DNA from 2 places in the Lysinibacillus sp. IITD104 genome. Region 1 is predicted to be linked to the other one. Evidence: a T-box and tRNA genes for the amino acid it is inferred to sense, from the RefSeq annotation. Region 1 holds a T-box; the other holds one or more tRNA genes.
What was found. The T-box of region 1 lies ahead of leuS (leucine--tRNA ligase). A T-box ahead of a tRNA ligase gene usually reads a tRNA of that ligase, here a tRNA-Leu.
Positions count from the first base shown of each region.

Region 1 (9,411 bases):
TTTGCTCTATCTGCCCTAATGGACCGATTTCTATTATTAATAGAAACATGATGATCGTGCCTACGATGATCAATGGATAAGACCAGCGTTTTGCTTTTTTTTCATGTTGCACTTGCCGTAAAATATCCTCCTGTAAGGATTCCGTAAATCGTGGTGCTTCGCCAAGTTCTTGATCCAATTTTTCTTTAAAAGCTGTCATCCATTAACACCTCCCACTCACTAGTCGCTAATTTCTCCTGTAACATTTTCCTTGCCCGATGCAATCTGGTTTTAACTGTATTTTCTGCACATGTAAGAATATCTGCAATTTCTCTAACCTTTAATTCTTGATAATAATAAAGAATGACGACTTCTCTATAAGTAATAGGTAACTCAAATAACGCATTCGTTAATGTTTTCCGCTCATCCTGTGCTATTAACATCGTTTCCGGTGTCCGTTTACTTGCCCCAATATGTAATTTTTCCAATAGCAGATGGCGTTTATTTTTCCAACTTCGAAGATAATCATGGCTTTTATGTACCGTGATTTTAACTAAATAGGTCTTTAGAGATGCTCTATGTTCAAAGCGATCCTGCTGCCGATAATAAGAAAAAAAGACATCTTGTACAATTTCTTCAGCAATTGCCCAGTCCTTTACATAAAGATAAGCCACTCGTAAGCAATATTCTCCGTGTTCTTCCATAATGGCTACTAAATGCTCACTCACCCAAACACCTCCTCTAAACATTCACCCTATAGTCGTCATTCGATCTTAGTTGGTTTCAAAAAAAATCAAAAAGTTTCATGAACACGATCGTCATAAATTGAGAAAAACTTCACACAATAAAAGAGTATTTTATAATGAATTATTCTGGCAACCTTAATTATGAATAGTCACTCCTAAAGAAATAATGTACATTTTTAGACTGAATTTATTTGTATGCTGTGTTGCATACTTTTTTTCTATTATCTATTGAATACCTAGCGAAAAAACTGTTATAGTGAGATTGTTTGTCTGACGTCTGACTAATTAAGATCTTTAGCTGTTCTTCTGAAATTGGAACATCAGGACAAAATATCACAGATACTTATGGAGGAACTTATGAGATACTTAATATCCTTTTGTGGATTGTTACTTGTTTTTGCCTTAGCTTTATTAATGAGTAAAAACAAAAAAGAAATAAAATATAAATATATAGTGATTATGTTGATCATCCAATTTTTATTGGCAGCTTTACTACTCAATACAACGGTTGGCTATGTGCTAATTAAAGGAATCACCAAAGTATTTGATCACTTATTGTCCTATGCAAATGCGGGTATATCATTTGTTTTTGGAGGCTTAGCAAATGAAGGAGAATCACCCTTCTTTTTAGCTGTTTTATTACCGATCGTCTTTATATCTGTTCTGATTGGGATCTTGCAGCATTTTAAAATACTTCCTTTTTTAATGAAATGGGTAGGTTTATTTTTAAGTAAAGTAAGTGGCATGGGGAAATTGGAATCCTATAATGCTGTTGCTTCTGCTATGGTTGGCCAATCTGAAGTATTCATCACTGTTAAAAAGCAATTAGATAAGATTGCACCACAACGTATGTATACGTTATGCGCTTCTGCTATGTCGACTGTTTCGATGTCAGTAGTTGGTGCTTATATGACGATGATTGAGCCAAAGTATGTCGTAACGGCCATTGTATTAAACCTGTTTGGCGGATTTATTATTGTTTCTATCATTAATCCATATACTGTGGATGAAAAAGAAGATATCTTAACGATTGAAGATGAACAGAAGCAAGCGTTCTTTCAAATGATTGGCGAATATATTATGGATGGCTTTAAAGTAGCCATCATTGTTGGAGCAATGCTTATTGGTTTCGTTGCATTAATGGATTTAATCAATTCATTATTCGATATGATTATTGGTATATCCTTCCAAGAAATATTAGGCTATATCTTTGCGCCAATCGCTTTCCTAATGGGTATTCCATGGGCAGATGCTGTGGCTGCTGGCGGTATTATGGCAACTAAATTAGTAACGAATGAATTCGTTGCCATGATTAACCTTGGCGACGTCTCAGCGTCCATGAGTGAACGTACACTAGGCATTATTTCTGTATTCCTTGTATCCTTTGCCAACTTTTCATCCATCGGTATTATTTCGGGAGCTGTAAAAGGTTTGAATGAAAGACAAGGTAATGTCGTTGCCCGCTTTGGCTTAAAGTTGTTGTACGGTGCTACACTCGTAAGTATCCTAACAGCTATTATTGTGGGATTGATTATTTAAATTGTATTGAACTGCACTCAGTTAGATGGGTGCAGTCCTTATTTTATCGCTTATATAACGCCAAATTAAAAAATGTACATTACTAAAATTGAATTTAGTAATGTACATTTTTACTTTATAGCTCTTTATTTGACGACAATATTGACAAGTTTGCCTGGAATAACGATGATTTTCACTAAGCTCTTTCCTGCCATATATTCTTGAATCTTTTCATCAGCAAGTGCTACTTTTTCGATGTCCTCTTTTGACGCATCTTTTGCTACAACAATCTTCGCACGTACTTTACCAGCAACCTGTACAGCAATTTCTACTTCATCATCCACAAGCTTTGCTTCATCATAGGTTGGCCATTGCTCGTAAGAAAGTGTTGAATTGTGACCTAATAGTTGCCATAGTTCTTCTGCAATATGCGGAGCGATTGGTGCTAGCATTTTCACAAAGCCTTCAGCATAAGCCGTTGGAATCACATCAGCTTTATAGCAATCATTAATAAAGACCATCATTTGTGAAATAGCTGTGTTAAAGCGGATGCCTTCATAATCCTCTGTCACTTTTTTCACTGTTTGGTGGTATGATTTTTCAAGTGATTGATCGTTAGACACTTGGATTTTTGCTGAAATTGTGCCATCTTCTTCATTGACAAATAGACGCCAGATACGGTCTAAGAAGCGGCGTGCTCCATCTAAACCATTTGTAGACCATGCAACAGAAGCCTCTAGTGGGCCCATGAACATTTCATATAAGCGTAATGTATCGGCACCATGTGACGTAATGATTTCATCTGGGTTGACGACATTGCCCTTAGATTTAGACATTTTCTCGTTACCTTCACCTAGAATCATTCCCTGGTTAAATAATTTTTGGAATGGCTCTTTTGTATGCACAACGCCTAAATCATATAGAACTTTATGCCAGAAGCGAGCGTATAGTAAATGCAATACTGCATGCTCCGCACCACCAATATATATATCAACTGGTAACCAGCGTTTTAGTAACTCTGGGTCTGCAATTGCCTCTGTATTTGTCGGGTCGATATAGCGTAGGAAGTACCAGCTCGAACCTGCCCACTGCGGCATTGTATTTGTTTCACGACGTCCTTTTTTACCTGTCTCTGGATCGACAACATTTACCCATTCTTCAATATTTGCTAATGGTGATTCACCTGTACCTGATGGTCGGATATTATCTGTTTTTGGTAGCATTAATGGTAATTCTGATTCTGGAACTGGCGTAATCGTGCCATCTTCCCAATGAATCATTGGAATTGGTTCACCCCAATAACGTTGACGGGAGAATAACCAGTCACGTAGACGATAAGAAATTTTCTTCTCCCCTACACCTTTTTCCTCTAACCATTCAATGGCTTTCGCAATGCCATCTGCTTTATTTAAGCCATTAAGGAATTCAGAGTTAATATGTTGACCATCACCTGTAAATGCTTCTTTGCTGATATCTCCACCTTCAAGTACAGGAACGATGTCTAAGCCAAATTCAGTTGCGAATTCATAGTCGCGTTCATCATGTGCTGGCACCGCCATAATAGCACCTGTACCATAAGACACTAACACATAATCAGCAATCCAAATCGGCACTTTTTTACCGTTAATCGGATTTATTGCATAAGCACCTGTAAATACGCCTGTTTTTTCTTTCGCTAAATCTGTACGCTCTAGATCAGATTTCATTTTAACTTTCTCTAAATAAGCCTCAACAGCTTGGCGTTGGTCAGCTGTTGTAATTTGTTCCACTAATTTATGCTCTGGTGCAAGCACACAGTATGTAGCACCAAACAATGTATCAGGGCGTGTTGTGAAAACTGTGAAGTTTTGATCTGAACCGTCAATGGCAAATGTCACTTCAGCCCCTTCTGAACGGCCAATCCAATTGCGTTGCATATCTTTAATAGACTCAGGCCAATCAACTTCTTCTAAGTCATCGATTAAACGATCAGCATAGGCTGTAATTTTAAGCATCCATTGCTTCATTGGTCTGCGTTCTACAGGATGACCACCACGCTCTGATTTCCCATCAATTACTTCTTCGTTAGCTAATACCGTGCCAAGTGCTGGACACCAGTTAACAGCTACTTCATCCACATAAGCTAAGCCTTTTTTATAAAGCTGGATAAAAATCCATTGTGTCCATTTATAATACTCTGGATCCGTTGTGTTAATTTCACGATCCCAATCATAGCTAAAGCCTAGCTCTTGAATTTGACGTTTAAATGTCGCAATATTTTTAGCTGTAAATTCAGCCGGATCATTCCCTGTATCGAGTGCATATTGCTCAGCTGGTAAACCAAAAGCATCCCAGCCCATTGGATGAAGTACATTATAGCCTTGCATACGTTTAAAGCGTGATAGAATATCAGTTGCCGTATACCCCTCTGGATGGCCAACATGAAGTCCTGCGCCAGATGGATATGGGAACATATCTAATGCATAAAATTTAGGCTTTGCTGTTTCATTTTCAGTTTTAAATGTTTTGTTATCAGCCCAATATCGCTGCCACTTTTTTTCAATTTGTTCATGATTAAAACTCATTTCTTTTCCTCCTTCGATTGATCGTGCTGCTCTCCATCATAATTGACAAAATATTTAAAAAATAAAAAAACTCGCCCCTTTCTTATAGAAGGGACGAGAGAATTTGTACTCCCGCGGTACCACCCAAATTAGTGATTACACTCGGCTCAAGCTTCCTTAACGCGGAAGAAACGACACACGCTGTTTCACGCGGGCAGACTCAGAAGGCGAGTTCAATTTGCATTCTTACTAGCTCCCACCAACCGCTAGCTCTCTAAAAAGAACCACAAATCTACTATTCCTCATCACAGTCTTTACATGATATTGCATTTATTCTAATGGAAAGTATTGAAAAGCACAAGCCTTTGTTTACAGCTTACCCATTACTGAACAATTAAATCCTTTTCTTCCTTAGACTTTGATAAATCCTGACATTCATGAAAAGCAAAGTGCTGACAACCAATACATTGATTGGCGTTCAAATAATGGAAAGCTTTTGTAATTGCTTCTCCTGTATGCTGAAAAAAATGTTGCGCGCCTATTTTATCGTAAAGACCATTGTGTTGAAGAGCATCCTTTAAATCACCTTGCACACCCGTTACCAAGATAGTACCGCCCTGTGCTTTATAATTTTCTATGATATTGTTAAAATATGCTTCTCCAGTAGAATCCATAAAGGGCACTTTCCCCATCCGTAATATCAAAACTCTTGGTTGCTGATGCAAAGTACTTTCAATCGTTTGTTCAAACATTTGTGCAGCACCAAAAAACAACGGCCCTTCAATTGTGTACATACTAATTTGCGGGCAATCATGCTGCTGATGCACTACATGTGGCTGTACCTTCTCACTTTTATTTGAATGATCCGGAAGTACTTTTGTAACAACAAGCTTTTCACTCATACGTTTCGCAAATAATAGCACAGCCAGCACAAGCCCTACCTCAACTGCTAATGTAAGACTAGTGAATACCGTTAATAAAAAGGTAATCAATAATACCAGTGAGTCGCCTGATTTTAATTTTACGATATGTGAAAAATGATGTCGTTCACTCATATTCCAAGCTACGACCATCAGTACCGGAGCCATGCTTGCTAACGGAATATGAGATGCATATGGAGCTAATAACAATAATGTGATTAGAACAAACACACCATGAATGATACCCGACATAGGGGATACTGCGCCTGTTTTGATATTGGTCGCTGTGCGTGCAATGGCGCCTGTTGCTGGAATACCACCGAATAAAGGCGTCACAATATTAGCAATCCCCTGCCCAATTAGCTCACGATTACTGTTATGCTTACTATTTGTCATCCCATCCGCCACCACTGCCGATAATAGAGACTCAATACCACCTAGCATTGCAATAACAAACGCTGGACCAATAAGTTGTTGTAATCGTTCGAGCGTGATATTCGGTAAGGCGAAATGAGGTAATGTATTAGGAATTTGACCATAAGCCGTTGCAATGGTAGCAACTTGTCCTGAAAAGAGGAAAGTTGCCATAAGTGTAGAGACAACAATACCCGCTAATGCTCCAGGAACCTTTGGAAAAAACTTTGGTGTTATCACTATTGTCACCAAGCATACGACAGCAGTAAGAATACTATACGTATTTGTCGTACCTAGCTGCTTAATGATTTCCTGTATGTTGGCGATAAAATATTCATGCCTTTTAACATTTGTCAGCCCTAGAAAGTTAGCGATTTGACCTGTAAAAATAATCACTGCTATCCCTGCTGTAAAGCCAACTGTTACAGGTCGTGGAATAAACTTAATTAAAGTCCCTAGCTTAAAAAAGCCCATGATACAAAGCAATACCCCTGCCATTAAACCCGCAAGTAATAAATCTTCATAGCCATAGGTAAGAACAATCCCCAATAGAATTGGCACAAACGCCCCCGTAGGCCCACCTATTTGATATTTAGAACCTCCAAAAAGAGAAATAAGAATACCTGCAATGCAAGCCGTATAAATCCCATATTCAGGTTTCACACCTGATGCGATGGCAAAGGACATGGCAAGTGGAATAGCAACGATTCCGACAATAATCCCTGACAATAAATCCTTTTTTACATGATGAACTGAATACCCTTCAAAGCGTCCTGTAAACAGTGACTTCATAGATAAATCTTCCCTTCGAAATAATACGCAAAGCCCAATTTTTCATCATCATTGATTTACTTATTCTCTTCGTCACCTTCATTATTTGTCATTTCCTCTAATCTCGAAATGGTATGAACCAAATGGTTATTAAAAATATCCTTTGCCACCCCAAGTAATGCACCAATCATTGGGTCACTTAAAGAATAATAAACTTTTTTTCCTTCCTTCACCCCATAAACAATATTTTTGGCACGCAATACACTTAATTGCTGAGAAACAGCGGAACCCTCTTTCTCTAAGCAATCTTGAATCTCATTGACACTTTTCTGACCATCTACAAGGAGTTCAAGTATTCTGATGCGTAACGGATGTGCTAATGCTTTGAAAAAATCCGCTTTAAACTGTTGTAAGCCCTCTTCCATAAAAAAACCCCTCCATATAACTACATATTCAAATATTTGAATATGTATGATTGTAATCCTGTCACAGCAATTTTTCAATATCTACTATAAAAAAAGAACAAAATCAAGTGACTTGACACTCGATTTTGCTCTTTGATTGCAACATTATTAATCTGCTACTATTTTGTTCTTCTTTAAAGGATAATCGTATGTTAAACATGGAATAATCGCCAATAGTACGATGACCACCAATGTTAAAACGAGAGGAATCATGCCAAATTGATCTACCATAATACCACCAAATAGTGGACCAATCATCCGTCCTCCAGTAGCAGCACTATTGATAATCCCCTGATAGAATCCTTGTCGACCTTTTGGTGCCAATTGATTAGCAATCGTTGGTAATGCTGGCGTATAAAACATTTCGCCAAATGTTAAGACAAGCATCGCTGCTCCAAACATTTTAAAATCGTTTGCAAAGGCAATAATGCCAAAGGAAAGAGCAATCAGCGTTACACCAAATACTAATTGACGTTTTAAATTGTGTTCCCATCGCTTTACGAGCGGTGCAATGAGTGGTTGCCCAATGACAATTAGAAGACCATTTATTGTCCAAAGTAGGCTATATTGCTTTAATCCTAACCCTAAATCTTGTGTATAGGATGAAATGGTTGCACTCCATTGAGAATATGCTAGCCAGCATAAAACGGAGGATGCACTAATTATTAACAAAGCATAAAAAGGTGCCTTGTTTACGATTCGTTTACTTTCGCTCAAGACATTTTTAGGTGCAATACTGCCCACTTCCAAACGCTTAAATGTAAATAAGGCAATGAAAAAGAATAAAATATACATACCTAAATTCACTTTAAACACATAGTCAAATTGATAATCTGCCACAATACCGGCAAGGGCAGGACCTACGGCAACACCGACATTTTGTGCTAAATAGATAGTATTAAAAGCCTTACGTCCACCTTCTGGCCAGGCAGCCCCAGCTAAGGCAAACATACCTGGGAAAACAATGCCTCCACTAAAGCCTAGTATCGTTAAAAACCACACATAATGTGGCCAGCCGTGCCAAATTGTTAAGCCAATTAATGAAGCAATCGTTAACAGGATGCCAAGCATAATAGCTTTATAGCCACCAATTCTATCAAATAAGTAACCACCTAATAGATTACCTAATACTCCAGCAGCAGAATTCAGCATTAAGACAAAACCAGCCATTGCTAAAGATTTGCCTAAATAATCATGCATATAAATGGCATTCAAAGGCCATAAAAAAGAGTTGCCTGTTGTGTTCACAAGCATTCCGATAATTAAAAACCAAACACGTTTTGGCATAGGATGACCTCCATTATTTCGCTTCTCTAAATAGTTAGTGTATGCTGAAATACTTAAAAGCACAAGGAAAATAATTTTACCTTTTTTACAAGACTTCTACCCTATTTTCATTCGTTTTTATTTTTGTTTCTTACCATTTTTCTGCATCCATAACATGATAATACCCTTCCCCCATGACGGAACGAAAAGCACATGATAGAATAGAGCGTTAGAGGAGTGAAATAAATGACAGAGACAAATTTTCCTTTTCCCTCAGAGGGGAAAAGATACTATACATGGAATCGCTATTTACGTGACCAATTTGGTCATAAAGTATTTAAAGTGGCGTTAGATGCAGGCTTTGATTGCCCTAACCGTGACGGCACAGTCGCTTTTGGTGGCTGTACATTTTGTAGTGCTGCAGGTTCTGGTGATTTTGCTGGCAATAAGGTAGATCCAATTGATGTTCAATTTGCTGAAATCCGAGACAAAATGCATCAGAAATGGAAGGATGGCAAATACATGGCTTATTTCCAAGCCTACACAAATACACATGCCCCGCTGCCAGTTTTAAAAGAAAAATTTGAAGCAGCTTTGGCGCAAGAAGGTGTAGTAGGTCTTTCTATTGCTACTCGTCCTGATTGTTTACCAGATGATGTTGTCGAATATTTAGCAGAATTAAATGAGCGAACATATTTATGGATTGAGCTAGGTCTTCAAACGGTGCATGAGAAAACTGCCAATCTTATTAATCGCGCCCATGATTATGCAACGTATGTGGAAGGCGTTG
Region 1 is NZ_JBAHYH020000001.1:1,190,231-1,199,641, reverse strand. Features, by position in the region: gene V1L66_RS06170 (DUF4181 domain-containing protein) at 1-199, opposite strand, end outside; gene V1L66_RS06165 (sigma-70 family RNA polymerase sigma factor) at 186-707, opposite strand; gene V1L66_RS06160 (NupC/NupG family nucleoside CNT transporter) at 1,083-2,264, shown strand; gene leuS (leucine--tRNA ligase) at 2,390-4,807, opposite strand; T-box leader at 4,894-5,104, opposite strand; gene V1L66_RS06150 (sulfate permease) at 5,170-6,912, opposite strand; gene V1L66_RS06145 (helix-turn-helix transcriptional regulator) at 6,969-7,316, opposite strand; gene V1L66_RS06140 (MFS transporter) at 7,464-8,642, opposite strand; gene V1L66_RS06135 (TIGR01212 family radical SAM protein) at 8,868-9,411, shown strand, end outside.

Region 2 (9,411 bases), 640 kb from region 1:
ATTGAATGAGAGAGAAAAGCAAATTATTCAGCTTACATATCTAGAGCAACTTAGTCAAAAAGAAGCTGGAGAACGATTAGGGATTTCTCAAATGCATGTATCTAGGATACAAAGGAAAGCAATAAAGAAATTACAAGAGGCTATTCTAGCAAGTGGCGGTGTTTCGCTCTAATCTTTCGGAGGTATTTAGTGAAGAATACCTTTAAAATGAATGAAAATAGTCTACTCATATTCGTCTGAGTAGACTATTTTTTTGCATTTTTAGTAAAGTGTAATGGTAAAATGAAAAGAAAAAGGTAGTGATGATGTGGAGCAAAGGCAAATGTTACAGCTCATTGCAAAAGATGTAGCAGTCAAACCAGGGCAAGTAGAAGCTGTTATCAAATTATTAGAAGAGGGAAATACGGTACCATTTATTGCGCGCTATCGAAAAGAGGTTACAGGATCACTTGATGAGGTGCAAATTAAGGCTGTAGAAGATCGTTATCACTACATACAGCAACTTGAACAACGAAAAGAAGAAGTTATACGATTAATCCAAGAGCAAGAAAAGCTTACACCAGAATTAGAACAGGCTATTCTTTCTGCAACAATCTTACAACGTGTTGAGGATTTATATAGACCTTATAAGCAAAAACGACGTACAAAGGCGACGATTGCAAAAGAGAAAGGTTTAGAGCCTCTTGCAGATCTCCTATTAGCATTTAGTAATGATGCATTAGAGCAATTAGCTATTGATTTTGTGGATAATGAACAAGTTGCTAATCCTGAAGAAGCCCTGATGGGAGCTCGAGATATATTAGCAGAACGTTTTGCGGACGATGCCTCTATCCGTGAAAAAATTCGTGCTTATTCATGGAAGGATGGCATCCTTGTTACGTCTGTGAAAAATTCTGAAATCGATGAAAAAAATGTTTTTGAAATGTATTACGAATATGAGGAGCCTGTTAATCGCATTGTGCCGCACCGTATTTTAGCGATAAATCGAGGGGAAAAAGAAGAGATATTAAAGGTTTCTATTCATGTACCGGTGGACCGAGTATTAATGATTATGTGGAAAGAATGGATTCCAGCAACTGGTTCCTCTCCTGCTATTGCAGAAGTGAAACTAGCAATCGAGGATTCGTACAAGCGCTTAATTCAGCCTTCAATTGAAAGGGAATTACGAAACGAGCTTACAGAAAAAGCTGAGGCACAGGCTATTCATATTTTCTCTGAAAATTTACGTAACTTATTACTACAGCCACCTATGAAAGGGAAGTATGTTTTAGGGGTTGACCCAGCTTACCGTACAGGTTGTAAGCTAGCGGTTGTAGATGAAAATGGGAAAATGCTTGAGGTTACAGCTATTTATCCACATCCACCTAAACCAGATGTGGCAAAATCGAAAGCTACTGTGAAAGGAATTTTGGCAAAGTATCCAATAAGTATAATTGCCATTGGGAATGGTACAGCATCTCGAGAAACAGAACAATTTATCGCAGATGTATTAAACGAGCTTACTACTGACATAGCTTATGTGATTGTCAATGAAGCGGGAGCATCTGTTTATTCAGCGTCTGATATTGCACGTGCAGAATTTCCTGATTTACAGGTTGAACAACGTAGTGCTGTCTCCATTGCACGCCGCTTACAGGATCCTTTATCAGAGTTAGTGAAAATTGAACCAAAAGCGGTGGGAGTAGGTCAATATCAGCATGATGTTTCTCAAAAAAAATTAAATGAATCGCTAACTTTTATAGTAGAAACAGCTGTTAACCAAGTTGGTGTTGATGTAAATACGGCTTCATCATCACTCTTACAATACGTTTCTGGTTTATCAAAAACTGTTGCAGAGAATATCGTGAAGACGCGAGAGGAAAATGGTCAATTTACTACACGTGCGCAATTAAAGAAGATCCCAAGGTTAGGTGCCAAAACGTATGAACAGGCTATTGGTTTCCTACGTGTCCCAGAAGCAAAAAATCCGTTTGATGCTACAGGTATTCATCCTGAGAGCTATGATCTTGCTGAGCAAATATTAGCAGAGGCTCAAATAGATAAAAAAGAGTTAGGGACACAGAAGGCAGAGGAAGCTATTGCAGCACTAAATATCAAAAAGTTAAGTGATGTGCTCGGAGTAGGAGTTGTGACAATTCAAGACATCGTGGATACTTTAATGAAACCTAGTCGCGACCCACGTGATGCATTCCCACAACCATTGCTTAAGACTGATGTATTGAAAATGGAAGATTTAAAAGTAGGTATGGAATTGCAGGGTACGGTAAGAAATGTAGTAGATTTCGGCGCATTTGTTGACATTGGCGTGAAGCAAGATGGACTTGTGCATATTTCTAAACTCCAAAACAAACGTATTAAGCATCCATTGGAAGTTGTAGCGCTTGGGGATATTGTAACTGTCTGGGTTGAACAAATAGATGTAACGAAAGGTCGTATCTCTTTAACGATGCTTCCACCTAAAAATCAAGCATTAGTTTGAGTACTAAATTTTCACCACACTGTCTATACTACGCAGTGTGGTATTCTTGTTGTTAGAGGTGATTACTATGGACAATCAAGAATTACAAGAGCTTGTTCGTCGCTTATCTTTGAAAAGCTTTCAGAGACCTTTTCTTCATCAAGCCTATTTTAATGCAAGATTACGTTCAACGGGAGGACGATATCTTTTACAATCTCATAATATTGAGATTAATCCTAAAGCCTATGAGTTATACGGTTTGGAAGAAGTTCAAGGTATTATTTTACACGAATTATGCCATTATCATCTACATATTGAAGGGAAAGGGTATCAGCATCGAGATAAAGATTTTAGAGAATTATTAAGGAAAGTAGATGCCCCGCGATTTTGCTCAGTTCTACATTCCCCTAAAGCTACAATTAAAAAACACCGACGACGCTATACATATACTTGTGTTAATTGCCACCAGTTATATGTACGGAAAATAAAAATGAATGTTGAAAAGTATTGTTGTAGTAAGTGTTTGGGGAAATTAAAATTAGTGGAATAAAAAAACTTTTAAAAATAGTTGACGTTTTGTTGTGTTGTCCCTATAATAGTAAAAGTCGACAAGATAACGACAACAACTAACATACATTATTCCGAAGTAGCTCAGTTGGTAGTAGCACCTGACTGTTAATCAGGTTGTCGCAGGTTCGAGTCCTGCCTTCGGAGCCATGGCCCCTTGGTCAAGTGGTTAAGACACCGCCCTTTCACGGCGGTAACACGGGTTCGAATCCCGTAGGGGTCATTTTTCATAATTTAATGTAAATATTTTGGTCCCGTGGTGTAGCGGTTAACATGCCTGCCTGTCACGCAGGAGATCGCCGGTTCGATCCCGGTCGGGACCGCCACTTATTGGGGTATAGCCAAGCGGTAAGGCAACGGATTTTGATTCCGTCATGCCTAGGTTCGAATCCTAGTACCCCAGCCATTCATTTCTTAATTCGAGCCATTAGCTCAGTTGGTAGAGCATCTGACTTTTAATCAGAGGGTCGAAGGTTCGAGTCCTTCATGGCTCATCTCTTTAAGAAAAAGAGTTGACTTTTTGAATTATCGTAGTATAATGAGAAAGTTACTAATCGAATGCGGTCGTGGCGGAACGGCAGACGCGCTAGGTTGAGGGCCTAGTGGGGGCAACCCCGTGGAGGTTCAAGTCCTCTCGGCCGCACCAAGTCAATCAATTTTATATGCGCCCGTAGCTCAATTGGATAGAGCGTCTGACTACGGATCAGAAGGTTGTGGGTTCGACTCCTGCCGGGCGCGCCAATTTTAAAATATATGCGGGTGTAGTTTAATGGTAAAACCTCAGCCTTCCAAGCTGATGTCGTGAGTTCGATTCTCATCACCCGCTCCAAAAAAGTGTTGACAACCGATTGGTTGCATGATATACTTGAATAGTTGTCTGAATTGATAACATATGAACCTTGAAAACTGAACAAGCAAAACGTAATCAATAAAGTTTTTAGTAGCTAATAATAAAACAGTCAGCTGTGTGCTGACTGTTTTTTTATATTAATGAAAAGAGTAATTACAGTCATTGTAATTACTCTTTAAAATGTCTATAAAATAATAAGTTCTCTAGGAGAGTGGGTAATGACTTCAACGCCTTCTTTTGTAACGATAATATCATCCTCGATACGAACACCACCTACATTCGGTATATAAATACCCGGTTCTACTGTCAGTACCATATTCTCTTCTAAAATGTCTTTACATATGGTAGACATAAATATATTTTCATGGATATCTAAGCCTATGCCATGTCCTGTACCATGTCCGTAATTTTGTCCATATCCCTTTGCAGTAATGTAGTCTCGTGTATAACGATCTGCCTCTTGTCCAGTAATACCAGGTTTGATATTGGAAAGGGCATGTTGTAAGGCATAATGGACTATTTGATATACTTCTTTTAATTGCTCTAATGGTTCTCCAACAGCAATCGTTCTTGTCATATCAGAACGATAGCCTTGATAGTAAGCACCAAAATCCATTGTCAGCATATCACCTTGCTCCACTATTTTAGAGGATGCTACGCCATGTGGGAGTGCTGAGCGATGGCCAGAAGCAATAATCATATCGAAGGCTGCACCCGTTGCACCATTTTTGCGCATATGAGACTCTAATTCATAGGCTATCTCAAGTTCTGAAATACCAGGTTTGATGAATGTCAGAATATGATTAAATGCCTCATCAGAAATCCATGCTGCTTTTTTAATTATTTCAATTTCCTCTGGCGTTTTAATCATCCGTAAATCTTCTACAATAGTAGGCATTGGTTTTAATATGGCTGTCAATTTGCTTTTCATGAATTGATAGCTGTAATAAGTAACATGAAGTTGCTCAAAACCAACTGTTTGAATTGATTCCTGTTCAAAAATTTCCTGAATGGTTTCATATAAACGGTTGCGATCAATCTCGAGTACTTCAAAGGTGTCACATTGATTTGTTGCTTGCTGTGTATAGCGGAAGTCTACTAATAAAAGTGCGCGCGTCTTCGTTACGATAACTGTACCTGCACTACCTGTAAAACCGGTTAGATAGCGACGATTTTGAGCATTTGTAATAATAATTGCATCGGTTTCGTGTAGCTGTAAGGCTGCTTGTAATTGCTCTAATTTTGACATGTTACATTTCCCCCTTTAAAGTTAAATATACTGCAAAATATGCATTATGTTTAGAGCTTATATAAAATTAAGAAGTTGATTGTATAGGAAATTCATTACAAGATAAGTTCTATTTCTAGTTAAGAGAGTGTTAGAAAATATATTAAAGGAAAATATAAAAATAGATATTGCATATCTATGTTTTCTATGATATATTTATAAATGTCTTAAAGAGGTCCCGTGGTGTAGCGGTTAACATGCCTGCCTGTCACGCAGGAGATCGCCGGTTCGATCCCGGTCGGGACCGCCATTTAAATTGATATTACAGTCCTTATGATTTTACATCATAAGGACTTTTTATATTTTATCGGAGTATGGAACCAATTCATCATTCAGGAGCTTATTAGGAAACCTAAGTAGAAATTTTATGACAAATGAATAACTCCTAAAGGATCAACCTCGCCTATTAGAAACAAAGGGGCTAAAAGTATAACAATCTGTGAAGTATTTGAGACCAACCTCCCTTTATTATTTCATAAACAACATCTATTTCCCTAAAAGCATCTCAATCGTGTCTAAAAAATGGCTTAATCTTCGTGAAATAATTGATATTATTTACATAAATATAATTATTTGTATTTATTTAACATTATCTAAAAATAGTAAAAATTACCGATAAATGATAGCGTTTCTATAAGGTAAAATTAGATGTGTTTCTAATATAAAGATTAAGGGTAAAAAGTAGAAGTAATCGGATTGGCTACGGAGGTGTTTATATGAGCAAAGATTATTCTTTTAAAAGTATTTATTTACCTTTGCTTATTGGTTCCATGATAATGATGGTAGGCTGTGGAGATCCTATTATAGAGATTGAAGAATCAAATGCGTATCACTGGCAAAAAAATATGAACGAAGTAGAATTTGAGAAATTAAAAAATGATATGTCATATATTGAGGTAGTAAAAGCAGCAGGCGGCGCAGGTAAAAAGATCAAAAATAATGAATATCGTTGGAATGATGAAATCTTGATGACACAGGCCTATATAGTGAAATTTAAGGATGATAAACTAGTTGGCAAAGAAATCATAGCAGTGAAAGGTCATTCAAAAAGATAAATCGTTGTCACGTCTTCGTAAATGAAGACGTGTTTTTTCATTTAAATAAGCAACCTATGTATTGAATTAGGCTTTTTAACGACGACATTCTAAGTAGGATATAAATGATATTGGATGCTTTGAACATTTTCGCTAGTTTAGGTAAACTAGAGGTAATGTAGTGATGAGAGGAAAAATGAGAATGTATGAAATAATCATGAATTCAGTTGATGATACAGAACGTTTTGCTATGGCACTTGCCAATTTACTAGAAGCTCAAGATACGATTACATTAGAAGGAGATTTGGGCGCAGGCAAGACAACGTTTACGAAGGCCTTAGCAAAGGGGCTTGGTGTGAAGAGAACAGTCAACAGTCCAACATTTACGATTGTTAAACAGTATGAAGGACGTTTACCCTTCAATCATTTAGATGTATATCGTCTGGCTGAAAGTGACGAGGACCTTGGTTGGGATGAATTATTTTATGGAGATGCAGTATCAGTGGTAGAGTGGGCGCATTTAATTGAACAGGATTTGCCACAGAATCGATTAGCGATAGAGATTTACCGAATCGGAGATAATGAACGACGTTTTGTGTTAATACCTACTGGGGAACGCTATAAGGCGCTATGTGAGGAGCTAATGAAATGATTTGGTTAGGAATAGAAACAGCGAATACACCACTTTCCGTTGCTATTGTGAGGGATGGAAAAGTGGTAGCCGAGATGGTGCAAAATATAAAATTAACGCATTCTGCTGGCGCGATGCCCGCTATCGAAGAAATATTAGCAAGAGCAGGCTTAAAGGCAGGCGACTTGGATGTGATTGCGGTGTCTGAAGGTCCAGGTTCGTATACAGGTGTCCGCATAGGTGTGACATTAGCGAAAACCCTAGCTTGGACATTACAGATACCTTTAGTTGGCGTCTCTAGCTTAAAAGCATTAGCTGCAAATGCTACCCTTTATAATGGATTCATTTGTCCAATTTTTGATGCAAGAAGAGACAATGTTTATACAGCTGTTTATCAAGGAATGACACTAGAGGCTCTTGTGGAAGATCATCATGCACATATCGCTGATTTATTAGAACGTTTAAGGGCATTAGATGCACCTGTTTTATTTGTAGGAACAGATGTGGGCATTTTTTGGGATAACATCGTAGAAGAGCTTGGTGATAACGCTTTGCGTGCACCTTTTAGTCTTGACTTGCCACGTGCAACGGAAGTTATTCGTGTAGGAACTAAAGTGGAGTTACCGAGTGTTGAAGCTACTCATCACTTTGTCCCACAATATAAACGAATTGCAGAGGCTGAAGCAAATTGGCTGAAAGAACAAAAGGAGAAAGAACATGAGTAGTGATGTAACTTATCGTAAAATGGTTTCTGATGATGTACCAGCAGTTTATGAAATTGAAGTAGCTTCATTTCCTGTACCTTGGACGTTGGATTCCTTTTACTATGAAGTGCATGAAAATCAGTATGCTCATTATGTGCTGGCTGTGGATGCAAATGGAAGTATTATTGGTTTTTGTGGGATGTGGATGGTTATAGATGCAGCCCAAATTACGAATGTAGCTGTGATTGAGGGTGCTCGTGGTCGAGGTATAGGCGAGGGATTAATGCGTGAGGCGATGCAAATAGCTCGTTTACATGGAATGGAGGTTATGACATTGGAGGTACGTGTAACGAACACCGTTGCACAAAATCTTTATCGCAAGCTTCAATTCCAAGATGGTGGTATACGGAAAGGCTATTATACTGATAACGGGGAGGATGCCCTTGTCATGTGGGTGAATTTACAATGAATAATGGAATGATATTAGCAATAGAATCAAGCTGTGATGAAACAGCTGCAGCGATTATTCGAAATGGTCATGAAATCGTGTCGAATGTTGTTGCTTCTCAAATAGAGAGTCATAAGCGTTTTGGTGGAGTTGTCCCAGAAATTGCATCACGCCATCATGTTGAACAAATTACGATGGTAATTGAAGAAGCTTTAGCTCAAGCAAATCTAAAGCCGTCAGATTTGGATGCGGTTGCTGTTACAGAGGGTCCAGGTCTTGTAGGGGCATTGTTGATTGGCATTAATGCGGCGAAGGCTTTTGCCTTTGCGAACAGCTTACCCATTGTGGGTGTACATCATATTGCAGGTCATATTTATGCCAATGCGCTTGTACAGCCAATGGAGTTCCCTTTATTAGCACTAGTAGTTTCAGGCGGTCATACAGAGCTTGTCTATATGAAGGAGCATGGTTCTTTTGAGGTCATTGGTGAAACACGAGATGATGCTGCTGGTGAAGCATATGATAAAGTGGCACGTGTTTTAAATTTACCTTATCCTGGTGGGCCACATATTGATCGTCTTGCTCATGAGGAAGGAGAGGCTGTGCCTTTTCCAAGAGTATGGTTGGAAGAGGATTCGTATGATTTTAGCTTTAGCGGTTTAAAATCAGCTGTCATCAATTATAAACATAATATGGATCAACGAGGTGAAGCCATTTCACCAGCAGCTGTTGCCAAGGGATTTCAGGAAAGTGTTGTTGAAGTACTGACAGCTAAAACATTGCGTGCTGCTCGTGAGTATCAGGTGAAACAGGTTATTGCAGCTGGAGGTGTAGCCGCAAATAAAGGTTTGCGAACTTCTTTGGAGGCTGTATTTGAAGAGGAAGGTATCCCGTTTTTTGTACCACCGCTTAAATTGTGTACTGATAATGCTGCAATGATTGGCGCAGCTGCTATGCCGATGTATGAGGCTGGTATTCGAGGAAACTTAATGATGAATGGACGTCCAGGAATGGAGTTAAAATCCTGGATATAGTATGGAAAAGAGGTATCTATATTTTTAGATATCTCTTTTTAATTGTCGAATAATTGTTGATAAAAAGGAACGGTGCTAAGGGAATAATAAGTAGAAACAACAAAATTGACAAATTTTTCAGAAAATTATCCACAGGTAAAAGAGCGAAATAAATAGCGAACACGCGTACTTATACACAAATTGTTGATAACTTGTGTATAACTTGTGATTATTCAATATATAGTAGCTTGTTTTATACGATACAATGTGGATAAAATAATTTTTTATTGTGGACAGTGTGGAAAACTCTGTTGATATGTTGGTATTACTAGATTTATAGTGTGTATAAAACTGTGGGCATTTTTTGTCGAAAAATAGCACTTGACCAATATATATGAAAAATGAAGACAAGTAAAGA
Region 2 is NZ_JBAHYH020000001.1:553,137-562,547, forward strand. Features, by position in the region: gene sigB (RNA polymerase sigma factor SigB) at 1-172, shown strand, start outside; gene V1L66_RS02840 (Tex family protein) at 308-2,479, shown strand; gene V1L66_RS02845 (SprT family protein) at 2,547-3,008, shown strand; tRNA gene V1L66_RS02850 (tRNA-Asn) at 3,099-3,175, shown strand; tRNA gene V1L66_RS02855 (tRNA-Glu) at 3,177-3,248, shown strand; tRNA gene V1L66_RS02860 (tRNA-Asp) at 3,276-3,351, shown strand; tRNA gene V1L66_RS02865 (tRNA-Gln) at 3,357-3,431, shown strand; tRNA gene V1L66_RS02870 (tRNA-Lys) at 3,447-3,519, shown strand; tRNA gene V1L66_RS02875 (tRNA-Leu) at 3,586-3,671, shown strand; tRNA gene V1L66_RS02880 (tRNA-Arg) at 3,690-3,766, shown strand; tRNA gene V1L66_RS02885 (tRNA-Gly) at 3,781-3,854, shown strand; gene V1L66_RS02890 (Xaa-Pro peptidase family protein) at 4,060-5,124, opposite strand; tRNA gene V1L66_RS02895 (tRNA-Asp) at 5,338-5,413, shown strand; gene V1L66_RS02900 (hypothetical protein) at 5,880-6,218, shown strand; gene tsaE (tRNA (adenosine(37)-N6)-threonylcarbamoyltransferase complex ATPase subunit type 1 TsaE) at 6,400-6,849, shown strand; gene tsaB (tRNA (adenosine(37)-N6)-threonylcarbamoyltransferase complex dimerization subunit type 1 TsaB) at 6,846-7,553, shown strand; gene rimI (ribosomal protein S18-alanine N-acetyltransferase) at 7,546-8,001, shown strand; gene tsaD (tRNA (adenosine(37)-N6)-threonylcarbamoyltransferase complex transferase subunit TsaD) at 7,998-9,014, shown strand.
Region 2: it has a tRNA-Leu gene. The T-box ahead of leuS (leucine--tRNA ligase) is inferred to sense a tRNA for this amino acid. The anticodon was not compared.